DNA from 4 places in the Streptomyces camelliae genome. Region 1 is predicted to be linked to each of the others. Evidence: riboswitches for the same ligand, from Rfam matches in the RefSeq annotation. Region 1 holds a riboswitch; each other region holds the start of a gene.
What was found. Region 1 has a riboswitch for cyclic di-AMP ahead of O1G22_RS11125 (M23 family metallopeptidase). Riboswitches for the same ligand answer to the same signal wherever they lie in the genome.
Positions count from the first base shown of each region.

Region 2: another riboswitch for cyclic di-AMP. It lies ahead of O1G22_RS24975 (transglycosylase family protein); the one in region 1 lies ahead of O1G22_RS11125 (M23 family metallopeptidase).
Region 3: another riboswitch for cyclic di-AMP. It lies ahead of O1G22_RS16550 (C40 family peptidase); the one in region 1 lies ahead of O1G22_RS11125 (M23 family metallopeptidase).
Region 4: another riboswitch for cyclic di-AMP. It lies ahead of O1G22_RS17555 (transglycosylase SLT domain-containing protein); the one in region 1 lies ahead of O1G22_RS11125 (M23 family metallopeptidase).

Region 1 covers NZ_CP115300.1:2,463,053-2,466,292, reverse strand. The annotation lists gene O1G22_RS11135 (M16 family metallopeptidase) at 1-209, shown strand, start outside; gene O1G22_RS11130 (M16 family metallopeptidase) at 206-1,594, shown strand; cyclic di-AMP (ydaO/yuaA leader) riboswitch at 1,807-1,966, shown strand; gene O1G22_RS11125 (M23 family metallopeptidase) at 1,979-2,695, shown strand; gene O1G22_RS11120 (GntR family transcriptional regulator) at 2,893-3,240, shown strand, end outside.
Region 2 covers NZ_CP115300.1:5,448,701-5,451,940, forward strand. The annotation lists gene O1G22_RS24970 (LysM peptidoglycan-binding domain-containing protein) at 1-1,080, shown strand, start outside; cyclic di-AMP (ydaO/yuaA leader) riboswitch at 1,267-1,444, shown strand; gene O1G22_RS24975 (transglycosylase family protein) at 1,449-2,150, shown strand; gene eno (phosphopyruvate hydratase) at 2,499-3,240, shown strand, end outside.
Region 3 covers NZ_CP115300.1:3,670,521-3,673,760, reverse strand. The annotation lists gene O1G22_RS16555 (hypothetical protein) at 162-515, shown strand; gene O1G22_RS16550 (C40 family peptidase) at 527-1,681, opposite strand; cyclic di-AMP (ydaO/yuaA leader) riboswitch at 1,689-1,850, opposite strand; gene pcrA (DNA helicase PcrA) at 2,073-3,240, shown strand, end outside.
Region 4 covers NZ_CP115300.1:3,872,830-3,876,069, forward strand. The annotation lists gene O1G22_RS17550 (polyprenyl synthetase family protein) at 1-291, opposite strand, end outside; cyclic di-AMP (ydaO/yuaA leader) riboswitch at 946-1,125, shown strand; gene O1G22_RS17555 (transglycosylase SLT domain-containing protein) at 1,129-1,623, shown strand; gene O1G22_RS17560 (HAD family hydrolase) at 1,758-2,570, opposite strand; gene O1G22_RS17565 (FAD-dependent oxidoreductase) at 2,694-3,240, opposite strand, start outside.

The DNA of each region.
Region 1 (3,240 bases):
CCGCCGTCAAGCGCGTCCTGGAGATCACCCCGGAGGAGGTCCAGGAGGTCGCCAAGGCCCGCCTGCGCCCCGACAACCGCGCGGTCCTCGTCTACGAGCCGCTGTCCGCCGAGTCCGCCGAGCACACCGAGGAAGCGGGGCGCGGCGAGGACCCGGAGCAGGAAGCGACCGTAGAGGCCGGCAACGAGAACGAGGAGACGGCCAAGTGACCGAGCTCGCCACCATGGACTTCCACCCCCAGCCCCAGCCCGGCGACGCCAAGCCGTGGGCGTTCCCGGCCCCCGAGCGCGGCGCGCTGGACAACGGCCTGACGGTGCTGCGCTGCCACCGCCCCGGCCAGCAGGTCGTCGCCGTCGAGGTGCTGCTCGACGCGCCCCTGGACGCCGAGCCGGCCGGCCTGGACGGCGTCGGCACGATCATGGCGCGGGCCTTCTCGGAGGGCACCGACAAGCACTCCGCCGAGGAGTTCGCCGCCGAGCTGGAGCGCGCGGGCGCCACGCTCGACGCGCACGCCGACCACCCGGGCGTCCGGCTCAGCCTGGAGGTGCCCGCCTCCCGGCTGGCCAAGGGCCTCGGCCTGCTCGCCGACGCCCTGCGCGCGCCCGCGTTCGCCGAGAGCGAGGTCGAGCGGCTGGTCCGCAACCGCCTGGACGAGATCCCGCACGAGCTGGCCAACCCCTCCCGCCGGGCCGCCAAGGAGCTCTCCAAGGAACTGTTCCCGGCGAGCTCGCGCATGTCGCGCCCGCGCCAGGGCACCGAGGACACGGTCGAGAAGATCGACGCGGCCGCCGTACGCGCCTTCTACGACCGCCACGTCCGCCCCGCCACGGCCACCGCGGTCGTGGTCGGCGACCTGACCGGCGTCGACCTGGACGCGCTGCTCGGCGAGACCCTTGGCGCCTGGACGGGCACCCCGGGCGCGGCCCGTACGGTGCCGTCGGTGAGCGCCGACGACACCGGGCGCGTGGTCATCGTGGACCGGCCCGGCGCCGTCCAGACGCAGCTGCTCATCGGCCGCGTCGGCCCCGACCGGCACGACCGCGTGTGGCCCGCCCAGGTGCTCGGCACCTACTGCCTCGGCGGCACCCTCACCTCCCGCCTGGACCGCGTCCTGCGCGAGGAGAAGGGCTACACCTACGGTGTGCGCGCGTTCGGCCAGGTCCTGCGTTCCGCCGCGGACGGCACGGGCATCTCCATGCTCGCCATCAGCGGCTCGGTGGACACGCCGAACACCGGTCCCGCGCTGGAGGACCTGTGGAAGGTGCTGCGCACCCTCGCGGCGGACGGCCTGACCGACGCCGAGCGGGACGTGGCCGTGCAGAACCTCGTCGGGGTGGCGCCGCTGAAGTACGAGACGGCGGCGGCCGTCGCGAGCACGCTGGCCGACCAGGTCGAGCAGCACCTGCCCGACGACTTCCAGGCGACGCTGTACCAGCAGCTGGCCGCGACGGGCACGGTGGAGGCCACGGCGGCCGTCGTGAACGCCTTCCCGGTGGACCGCCTGGTGACCGTCCTCGTCGGTGACGCCGCCCAGATCAAGGCGCCGGTGGAGGCGCTCGGCATCGGCGACGTCACCGTGGTGGCGGCCGAGTAACGCACGCGCATGCGTGGGGCCCTGACGGCTTACGGGCCGTCAGGGCCCCTTGCTGTTCCGCTTCCCGCCTCAGATGCCCGATTTGGGGCGGAGGTTGCCTGTCTGCCCTGTGGGATGCGCTACAAAAACCCGGATCGGTTTGGGGATCACCGACGGGCCCGCCTAGCGTCGTCCGGGCTGTTCGTCAGGCAGTGCGCCGCACCCGCGGCACCGGACAGCCATCGCCGAGTCCCCGTACGGCGCGAGCCAGGGGAGCCGGGGACCCAGGTCCCTTGGGGTGAATCGGACGCCCACGCGTGCGCGTGGGGGCCGTAGGAGACCTTCCTGCTCCGAACCCGTCAGCTAACCCGGCAGGCGAGAGGGAAGGAAAGGACCAGCCACTTCATGGCGTTCATGTGCGCCTCCGGGAAGCATCGCAAGCCCGGCCGGGTCAAGCGCACCACCGCTCAGGCGGCCGGTATCGCGGCCCTCACCACCGGAGTCGTCGGCACCCTCGCGGCCGCCCCGGCGTTCGCCGCCCAGAACTCCCCCGAGCAGACCGGCCTCACCCCGGTGATCACCGTGGGCGACGACATCGCCGCGAACATCGACGCGCAGGCCGCCGCCCAGCAGCGGGCCGCGGAGCAGAAGGCGGCCGAGCAGGCCGCGGCCGAGCGGGCCCAGGAGATCCGCGAGGCCGAGCGCGAGCGGCTGAACCGCTTCGTCGCCCCGATCACCGACTCGTACGTCTCCACGGGCTACAAGGCCAGCAGCTCCCTGTGGTCCTCCGGTTCGCACACCGGCATCGACTTCCACGCGGCCAGCGGCACGCCCGTCCACGCGGTCGGTTCCGGCACTGTCGTCTCCACCGGCTGGGGCGGCGCGTACGGCAACCAGATCGTGATCCGGATGGCCGACGGCATGTACACCCAGTACGGCCACCTGTCGTCCATCGGGGTCACGGTGGGCCAGCAGGTCACCCCGGGCCAGCAGATCGGCCTGTCCGGCGCGACCGGCAACGTCACCGGGCCGCACCTCCACTTCGAGGCCCGGACCACCCCCGACTACGGCTCGGACGTCGACCCCGTCGCCTATCTCCGCAAGCACGGCGTGAACGTCTGACCCACCCGCGCACGGCATCCGCGGCCCCGGCTCATCGAGCCGGGGCTTTCGCCGTTTTTCACGCTGTCCGCCGGAGGTCTGTCCAAAAAACCTCCATGGATTCCGGCCCGCCGTCGGAAATTCCGGCTCATTGGAATAGAGTCACGGAACACACGTCCATCGTCGACGTTTCACGGGGATTAAGGCGGAGGTCGGTCATGCGTATTCCGGCGCACTCGGTATGCACGGCGATCCGGGACGACATCGTCGCCGGTGTCTACGAGCGCGGCAGCCGGCTGACCGAGGAAGTCCTGGCGCGTCGTTACGGCGTCTCGCGCGTCCCCGTCCGCGAGGCGCTGCGCACTCTGGAGGCGGAGGGCTTCGTGGTGACGCGCCGGCACGCGGGCGCGTGCGTGGCCGAGCCGACCGAGCAGGAGGCCGCCGACCTGCTGGAGATGCGCATGCTCCTGGAGCCGCTCGGGGCCGCCCGGGCCGCCCAGCGGCGCACGGAGGCGCATCTCAAGGTGCTGCGCGGCCTGGTGAGGCTGGGTCAGGAGCGGGCCCGA
Region 2 (3,240 bases), 3.0 Mb from region 1:
GCTCCGGCCCTCCTCGTCGCAGCCGGAGTGACCGGCTCCGCCATCGCCATCCCGCTGCTCGGCGCCGCGAGCGCCAGCGCCGCCGACGGCACCACGTGGGACAAGGTCGCCGAGTGCGAGAGTGGAGGTTCCTGGAGCGCGGACACCGGCAACGGGTACTACGGCGGCCTGCAGATATCGCAGGACGACTGGGACAAGTACGGCGGCACGCAGTACGCCACGAGCGCCGACCAGGCCAGCCGCTCCCAGCAGATCGCCGTCGCCGAGAAGATCCTCGCCGACCAGGGCACCAAGCCGTGGACCATGTGCGCGCTGACCGCCGGGCTGACCTCCAACTCGGGTTCGGTCGACGTCGACACGGGCGTCGGGGGCTCCGGCAGCAGCGCGGGGTCGGGCGGCGGCTCCGGATCGGCCGACAGCTCCGACTCGTCCGGTCTGTCGGATTCATCCTCTTCTGGTGCCGGTTCCGGCTCCGGCTCGGGGTCCCAGTCCGGTTCGAAGTCCGGCTCCGGTACGGACTCTTCGCCGGGTTCCAGCACCTCGACGGCCCCGGTGCAGGGCGGCGGGGCCGGCAAGGCGCAGGGTGCGGGCGGTGGCTCCACCGAGAGTGGCAGCCCCAAGTCGGACAAGACCGACAAGGCGGGTACATCCGGTTCCTCGGGTTCGACCGGTTCCGCCGGTTCCAGCGGCTCCCCTGCTGGCGGGAACTCGCCGGGGAGTGACAGCTCGCCCGCGACCACCCCCGGGACCGACGAGTCGGACAATTCCCAGCAGAGTGTCGGTTCTTGGAGTCTCGTCGACACCGGAGCCCTCAGCAGTGGCGGACGTCACCGTGGCGACAGTGCGGACGAAAGCCTCACAAACGGTCAGAATGGCCAGCCCTCCGGCCGTCACGCGAACCCCCAGCCGGACACCTACACCGTCCACGAGGGTGACACCCTCGCCTCCATCGCCGACTCCCTTGGCGTCCACGGCGGATGGCATGCGCTCTACGACGACAACAAGAGCGTCGTCGGCGCCGACCCGAACCACATCACCGCCGGTCAGACCCTGGAAGTGCGTCACGAAACGGACGCGTAGCAGGGGGATTTGACGCCCTGATTGATAGCTAAATGTCCGGTTTGGCGAAAGTGTGGGATGAGTCTCAGAAGCCCTGATCGTCTTTGAAATTCCGTCGATCCCGTGTCTACGGTCAGGACCGCTCGTCACCACGAGCCCCGGCAGCCGCAACGCCGAATCCTGCCAGCGGTCGTCCGGGAACAGTCGTCGCGTCATGCGCCGTAGGCAGGAGCGGGGGACCCAAGGTAGGCGCCGGAACCGGCAGTTGAGGCTGCCGGCACCGGCTTGGGGTGAAGCCGCAGGCCCGCGACAGCGGGCGTGCGACCGGGCAACTCAACCGGCCCGAACCCGACAGCTCACCTCGCAGGCGTCGGTGAGGGGATCGATCCATGCTGTTTTCCGGCAAGGGCAAGCACCGTCGCCCGTCCAAGGCCGTCCGTGTCGTCGCGCTCGCCGGTGTCACCGGTGCCGCTGTCGCCGCCCCGCTGATGGCGGCCGGCAACGCCTCCGCCGCCACCGCCTCCGAGTGGGACGCGGTCGCCCAGTGCGAGTCGGGCGGCAACTGGTCCATCAACACCGGCAACGGCTTCTACGGCGGCCTGCAGTTCACCAACTCCACCTGGGCCGCGTACGGCGGCACCGCCTACGCCGCGCGCGCCGACCTCGCCACCAAGGCGCAGCAGATAGCCGTCGCCGAGAAGGTCCTCGCGGGCCAGGGCAAGGGCGCCTGGCCGGTCTGCGGCACGGGCCTGTCCTCCGCCGCGTACAACGGCTCCGCCCCCACCACCTCGTCGAAGACGACCGCGCCGAGCACGAGCAGCGGCACCGCCACCCGCTCCACCGACCAGCAGGCCGCCACCCGCTCCACCACGCGCACCGCGCCCTCGGCGAGCAAGACCGTCACCACCCCGACCGGCAAGACGGTCAAGAAGGGCGACGGCGAGTACAAGGTCGTCAAGGGTGACACCCTCAGCGCCATCGCCGAGAAGCACCACGTCGCCGGCGGCTGGCAGAAGCTGTTCAAGCTGAACAAGGACATCGTCCAGGACGCGGACCTCATCTACCCGGGTCAGCAGCTGCACCTGAAGTGACATCCGGCTCCGGCCGGACGCACAGTGCTCTCACAACCCCTCCCCCCACACTGAAGCCCCCGTGAGGGCCACCCCCGTCCCCACGGGCTCCCCGCCCCGGCGCGTGTTCCCCCGTACGCGCCGGGGCGGGGTTTTCATGTCCGCTCCTGTTTCCCCTCCCGTTTCCCCGTTCTTCACCCCCACCCCCCTTTGTTCCGCTCATGAACAATGAGTACCGTCTGCATGTCCCTCCCCGTCCACGGGGCGGTCGGTCGGTGGCCGACAGCCCCGGGACGGTTAGGCTCTAGTCGCAAGGCACAGCCGTAAGGCAGACAGCCCCGCACTTCCAGCGTCACATCCAAGAAGGAGATGCTCGTGCCGTCCATCGACGTCGTCGTAGCCCGGGAAATCCTGGACTCCCGAGGCAACCCCACGGTCGAGGTCGAGGTCGGCCTCGACGACGGCAGCACGGGTCGTGCCGCCGTCCCGTCCGGCGCCTCGACCGGTGCCTTCGAGGCCATCGAGCTGCGCGACGGTGACCCGAACCGCTACCAGGGCAAGGGTGTCGAGAAGGCCGTCCTCGCCGTCATCGAGCAGATCGGCCCGGAGCTGGTCGGCTACGACGCCACCGAGCAGCGCCTGATCGACCAGGCCATGTTCGACCTGGACGCCACCGACAACAAGGGCTCCCTCGGCGCCAACGCCATCCTCGGCGTCTCCCTCGCCGTCGCCCACGCCGCCTCCGAGGCCAGCGACCTGCCGCTGTTCCGCTACCTGGGCGGCCCGAACGCGCACCTGCTGCCGGTGCCGATGATGAACATCCTGAACGGCGGCTCGCACGCCGACTCCAACGTGGACATCCAGGAGTTCATGATCGCCCCGATCGGCGCGGAGTCCTTCTCCGAGGCCCTGCGCTGGGGTGCCGAGGTCTACCACACGCTGAAGAAGGTCCTGAAGAGCAAGGGCCTGGCCACCGGCCTCGGCGACGAGGGCGGCTTCGCCCCGAACCTGGAGTCCAACCGCGCCGCGCTCGACCTCATCCTTGAGGCCATCAAGGAGGCCGGTTACATCCCCGGCCAGCAGATCGCCCTCGCGCTCGACGTCGCCGCCT
Region 3 (3,240 bases), 1.2 Mb from region 1:
CAGGGGGCCGGTACACCCCTGGTCAGGCCGGCCGCGCGGTCTGACCAGAGGCCTCGCGAGGCCAGCTCCGACAAGGCGTGACGGCCCTCACCACTCGAACACCCCGGGAACGGCACCCTGCCGTCCTTGGGGCTGTTACCGACGAATTAGGCTCCGGCCCCATGGACGTACTCATCCATCTCTTCGTCGGCCTGCACATCATTGGCATCGCCGCGCTGCTCGGCGGTTTCCTCACCCAGATGAAGGCGATGGGGCAGGGCACGGCTCGCTTCGTCCCCGGGATGCTGCACGGTGCGCTGACCATGCTCGTCACCGGGGTGGCCCTCGTCGGCCTCAACCAGGCCGACGACCACCACGTGAACACCATCAAGATCGGTGTGAAGCTGGCCCTGCTGATCGTGATTCTCGGGCTGGTCTATGTGAAGCGCGACGAGGAGAAGGTCGACAAGGGCGCCTTCGGGGTCGTCGGCCTGCTGACCATGACGAACATCTTCATCGCCGTTCTGTGGACCTGACCCGGTAGGCGTCAGCCCGGGCGGACCACGCTGTGGATGATCGATTCCCCGCCGTAGTACACCGACTCCTCACGGACGTACGCGCCCGGCTTCGGGGCGTGGATCATCATGCCGTTGCCGATGTAGAGACCGACGTGGCTGATGTCGTCGTAGAAGAAGATCAGGTCCCCCGGGCGCGCGTCGGCCAGGGACACCGTGGTCCCGGCGTTGACCTGGTCGTACGTGGTGCGCGGGAGCGTGACGCCGGCGGCCTTCCAGGCGGCCTGGGTGAGGCCCGAGCAGTCGTAGGAGTCCGGCCCGGTGGCGCCCCACACGTACGGCTTGCCGATCTGGGCGCGGGCGAAGGCGATGGCCTTGGCGGCCTTCGTGTCGTACGAGCCGGCGGACCCGGAGGATCCGGAAGAGGCGGAGCCGGTCGGGCTGGATGAGCCGGACGAGGTGGTCTTCTGCTGGGCTTCGGCCTGCTGCTTCGCCAGCTCGGCCGCCTTGCGCGCCGCCTCCTGCTGCTTCTCCCGCTCGATGGCGGCCAGCCGCGCCTTCTCCTGGGCCGTCAGCTGCGACAGCAGCTCGCGCGCGGAGGCGAGCTTCTGCTGGACGGTGGACTTGGCGGTCTGCAGCTCGTGCTGCGACTCGGTCAGCGTCTGCAGGCTCTGCGCGGCCTCCCGCCGCTTCTTCATGGTGGAGGCCTGCTCGTCGATGTAGGCGTCGACCGCGCTCTTCTCGCGCGTGGTCAGCCGGCTCATCAGCTGGGTCTGGTCGAAGTAGTCCTGCGGGTTGTCCGCGAGCAGGAAGGTGGCCGTGTCGGGGGCGGCGGCGCCGGTGCGGTACTGGGCCGCGGCGAAGGAGCCCAGCTCGTCGCGGGCCTTGTTGAGGCGGGCGGTGCGGCGGGCGACCTCGTCCCGGAGCGCGTCGACCCGCCCGCGCTGCTTGCCGGTGCGCTCCGTGGCCGCGTCGTACTTCTCGGTCGCCGACTCCGCCTGCCGGTAGAGGTCGTCGACCTTCTTCTCCACCTCCTCCAGGCTCGGCCGGGTGTGGTCCGTACCGGGGGCGGCCTCGGCCGTCTGGGACAGCATGGCTATGGAGGTGAGGGCGGCGGTGGCGAGGGCCGGGGTGCGCAGACCCACTCCGGTGGTCCCGCCGGGACGCGACTTGCGGTGCGACGCCAAGGGAGGCGACTCCTTCCAGTGGGCCGCCTACCGGGTTAGCTGTCGGGTTCGGGCGGAGGTTCGGAAGGGTTGCCCTACGGCGTCGTCCCGGACGGGAGTCGGCCGATTCACCCCGGAGATTCGGTGGGTCCCCGGCTCCGGCCCCCCTTACGGGAGGCGCCGGACTCGGCGGGGGCCGCGCACGCGACCCGACGGCAACCTAGCCAACTCGTGTGACTGGTGTGAAGGTTGGTGCGTGATATGTCCGATACATTTTCGTGATCCGGCGCCGGGATCACGTCCACGTCATCGAGTGATTCCGCTGCGTGAGGGGGTTCGCCGCTCTGCTCGCGCGACCTTCTTCCCGGGACGGCGACCGGTTGTCGGTGGGGCGCCCTAGACTCGGAGAGCGATGAGCAGCCTCTTTGACGACAGCTTCCTGGCGGACCTCCAGCCCCCGCGCGGGCACGAGGAGGAACCCCCGCCGCCGCCCGAGGACGATCATGCTCCGGAACCGCTTCCGGACGATCTGTTCGGCGGGAAGTTCGACGCGCCGCCGGACCGGGACGCCTACTACCGCGACGGCGCCCCGCGCCCCGCGCTGGACGCGGCGGCGCTCCTGGAGGGGCTGAACGACAACCAGCGCGCCGCGGTCGTGCACGCCGGCTCCCCGCTGCTCATCGTCGCCGGTGCCGGCTCCGGCAAGACCCGCGTGCTCACCCACCGCATCGCCCACCTGCTCGCCGAGCGGCATGTGCACCCGGGCCAGATCCTCGCGATCACCTTCACCAACAAGGCCGCGGGCGAGATGAAGGAGCGCGTCGAGCAGCTCGTCGGCCCGCGCGCCAACGCGATGTGGGTCATGACCTTCCACAGCGCGTGCGTGCGCATCCTGCGCCGCGAGAGCAAGAAGCTCGGCTTCACGTCGTCGTTCTCGATCTACGACGCCGCCGACAGCAAGCGCCTGATGGCCCTGGTCTGCCGTGACCTGGACCTCGACCCCAAGCGCTTCCCGCCCAAGTCCTTCAGCGCCAAGATCAGCAACCTCAAGAACGAGCTGATCGACGAGGAGGACTTCGCCGCGCAGGCCGCCGACGGCTTCGAGAAGACCCTCGCGCAGGCCTACGCGCTCTACCAGTCGCGGCTGCGCGAGGCCAACGCCCTCGACTTCGACGACCTGATCATGACGACGGTCAACCTGCTGCGCGCCTTTCCGGACGTCGCCGAGCACTACCGCCGCCGCTTCCGGCACGTCCTGGTCGACGAGTACCAGGACACCAACCACGCCCAGTACGCGCTCGTCCGCGAACTCGTCGGCACCGGCACCCACGACGAGGACGCTCCGCCGAGCGAGCACGACCTCCCGCCCGCCGAGCTGTGCGTGGTCGGTGACGCGGACCAGTCGATCTACGCCTTCCGGGGCGCGACGATCCGCAACATCCTCCAGTTCGAGGAGGACTACCCGGACGCGACGACGATCCTGCTGGAGCAGAACTACCGCTCCACGCAGACCATTCTGAGCGCCGCCAACGCGGTCATCGAGCGCAACGAGTCGCGCCGCCCGAAGAACCTGTGGACCA
Region 4 (3,240 bases), 1.4 Mb from region 1:
CATGACGTCGTCGTGGTACAGCGTGGCCAGATGCGTCAGCTCCACGACGACGGCCGACGGCACGATGCCCGGCGCGTAACGGTCGCCGAACTGGGCCGCGAGCATCACGAGCAGCGGCCGGAACCGCTTCCCGCCGGCCCGTACCAGGTGCTGCGCGGCCTCCGTGATGAACGGAACCTCACTCTTGGTGGCTTCGAGCAAGCCTTCCTCGACAGCCGCCAATCCGGCCTGGACATCGGCTTCGAGAGCCTGGTCCCGCACGCTCAGCCCGAACGGCCCGACGACGGTCACGAGGGGTCTCCTGTCTGCTGGTGTCTGCTGGCGATTACACGGTTTGTCGATAGGTCGCTGCCATCACTCAAGTCAGCGTATCCGGTCCTGTTTCGATCACCGATAGCGCCCACCGGTCCAGCCCGGGTGGTATTGGATCATGGCCGGTATGCGTGTGATCGGATGATAAGAACGGACATCTATCGACTTAACAGGAAGCCTTGCGCTTTGTCGCGAACCGGGGGGCGAGCGGAGTAACGCCTCCATCCCACCCCGCGCACACCCGCGGACATACACGACAACGACGGGCATCGCGTCACAGGTTCCGGGAGGCACCCCCAGGTCACCCCCGGGTCACCCCCAGGCTGTCCACCGGCCACCTCACACCCAGCTCTCACCCCAACCCCGGAATCCGCCATGTCCGATTTGACAGGGTTTGCTATTTCGTGAGTTGGGTCACGCTCCCCCATCCGGCATCCCGGCCACCGAGCACCCTCCCTCCCCTTGCCCGGTCGGCAAGTTGAGGGTTGGCAACCGCAAAGGATCAAGTACCCCATAGGGCACACATCAAGGTCAAATGGTGCGTTGTGTGAATCCAGTACTTGTTCCCGACATGTGCTCTCGCATACGTTCCGGGCCGTCGGGCGGACGCCGAATCCTGCCGCCGCCCGCATGACCATCCACGAACCCATTTCGTACGGCAGGAGCGGGGGACCCAGGTAAGCCGCCGGACCGGACGACACGCGTCGCACCGGAACGGCTAGGGGTGAAGCCGTGCCTTCTCGCGAAGGTGCGGCCGGGCACCTCCCCGCCCGAACCCGACAGCTCACCTCGCAGGCGACGGAGAGGAACATCCCCATGCGTGCTGCCGCTCGTCACCGCCGTCCCCGGGCCAACCGCCTCGCCCGCACCCTCGCCGTCGTCGGCACCGGTGCCGCCGTCCTCGCCCTGCCGCTCATCGGCGCCACCAGCGCCTCCGCCGCCCCGGCGAAGAAGGCCACCAAGGTGTCCTCCACCACCCTTGCCGGGTACCCGAACAACCTCAACGGCTGGATCCACAAGTCGCTCGCGATCATGGCCCAGAAGGGCATCCCGGGCTCCTACCACGGCATCTACCGCAACATCATCCGGGAGTCCTCGGGCAACCCGTGGGCCATCAACAACTGGGACTCCAACGCGGCCCGGGGCATCCCGTCCAAGGGCCTGCTCCAGGTCATCGACCCGACCTTCAACGCGTACCACGTGGCCGGCACCTCGTTCAACATCTACGACCCGGTCGCCAACATCACCGCGGCCTGCAACTACGCCGCCGCGCGCTACGGCTCGATCGACAACGTCCACAGCGCGTACTGACGGCCGCACGGCGGTCGCTCCGACAGCGGCACGGCGGTCGCCCCGACGACAGCCCGGCAGTCGCCCTGACGACAGCCCGGCAGTCGCCCTGACAGCCGCCGGGCGGTCGTCCGACCGTCGGAGTCGCGCGGCCGTCAGCCGACCGGGAAGAGTCGTTCGAGGACGACGGCGATGCCGTCGTCCTCGTTCGACGAGGTGATCTCGTCGGCCACCGCCTTGAGTTCCGGGTGCGCATCGGCCATCGCCACCCCGTGCCCGGCCCACTCGAACATCGGGATGTCATTGGGCATGTCCCCGAACGCCAGCGCCCGTTCCGGCGCGATCCCCAGCCGGTCGGCGGCCAGCGCCAGCCCGGTCGCCTTGGTCACCCCGCACGGCTGGAGCTCCACGGTCCCCGGCCCCGACATGGTGACCGTCGCCAGCGAACCCACCACCGCGCGCGCCACGGCCGCCAACTCGTCGTCGGACAGGGCCGCATGGCGCAGCAGCACCTTGCTGATGGGCCTGCGCCACAGGTCGTCACGTCGGCCGACCCCCACCGCGGGCAGGGTCGGGTGCGGCATGCGGTACCCGGGCTCGATCAGTGTGAGCCCGTCGACACCGTCCTGATCGACAGCGGCGAAGACCTCCCCCACCTCCGCCTCGATCTTGCCGAGCGCCTCCTCCGCCAGTTCCCGGTCCAGCCGCACCGACCACAGCAGCCGGCCCGCCGCGGCGTCGTAGACCTGCGCGCCCTGCCCGCACACCGCGAGCCCCGTACAGCCGAGGTGCGCGAGCAGCGGCCGTACCCGCGGGGCCGGCCGGCCCGTCACCACCAGGTGGCGCGCACCGGCGCGCACCACCCGCGCGAGCGCGGCGAGCGACCGGCCGGAGACCGTGTCGTCGCCGCGCAGCAGCGTTCCGTCCAGGTCAGTCGCGATGAGTGCATATGCGGGGGAGGCTGCCATGATCAGAGAATACGGATGCGACGCCGGTCCGACTCATCTTGTCGTGCTGCGTACTTACGTGCTCATCACCCCCAAGTGGTGTGTGTCGTCCTCCTGTTCGCGGTGCGGTGGCCGGCGCGGGAGTCAGCCGTGGGCCGCGGCGAGGTGTCGCGCCAGGCGCGGGGAGGCGAACTCCGTGCCGCAGACGAACCGCATCACCGGGCCGTACGACGACGCTGCCGGCAGGCCCGTGAAGTACAGGCCGGGCACGGAGGAGACGCAACCGGGGCCCAGTTTCGGCGTGCCGCGGCTCACCGCGAGCCGGGTGCGCAGTCCGTGGCCGAGGAAGTCCATCGCCGCGACGGCGACGCGGTACCCGGTGGCCGCGATGACGTGGTCGGCGGTGAGCCGCTCGGTACGGCCGCCATGGGTGCGGACGGTGAGGACCGGGCTGCCGTCCGGCGCCTCGGCACGCACGATCCGCTCGACCTCCTGCACCGGTACGGCGCCCTCGAAGCGCTCACGCAGCCACCAGGCGCCGAGCGGTCCGAGGACCCGGCGGACCAGGAAGTGGCGGGTGGGCTCGGGCAGGTAGCGGTAGGGGTGCGGGTAGTAGCTGAGCGCCCACAGCGACCAGGCGCGGCCGAAGGGGGACTCGGGGCGCAGCCGCGGCTGCTCCCACGGCGGGGCG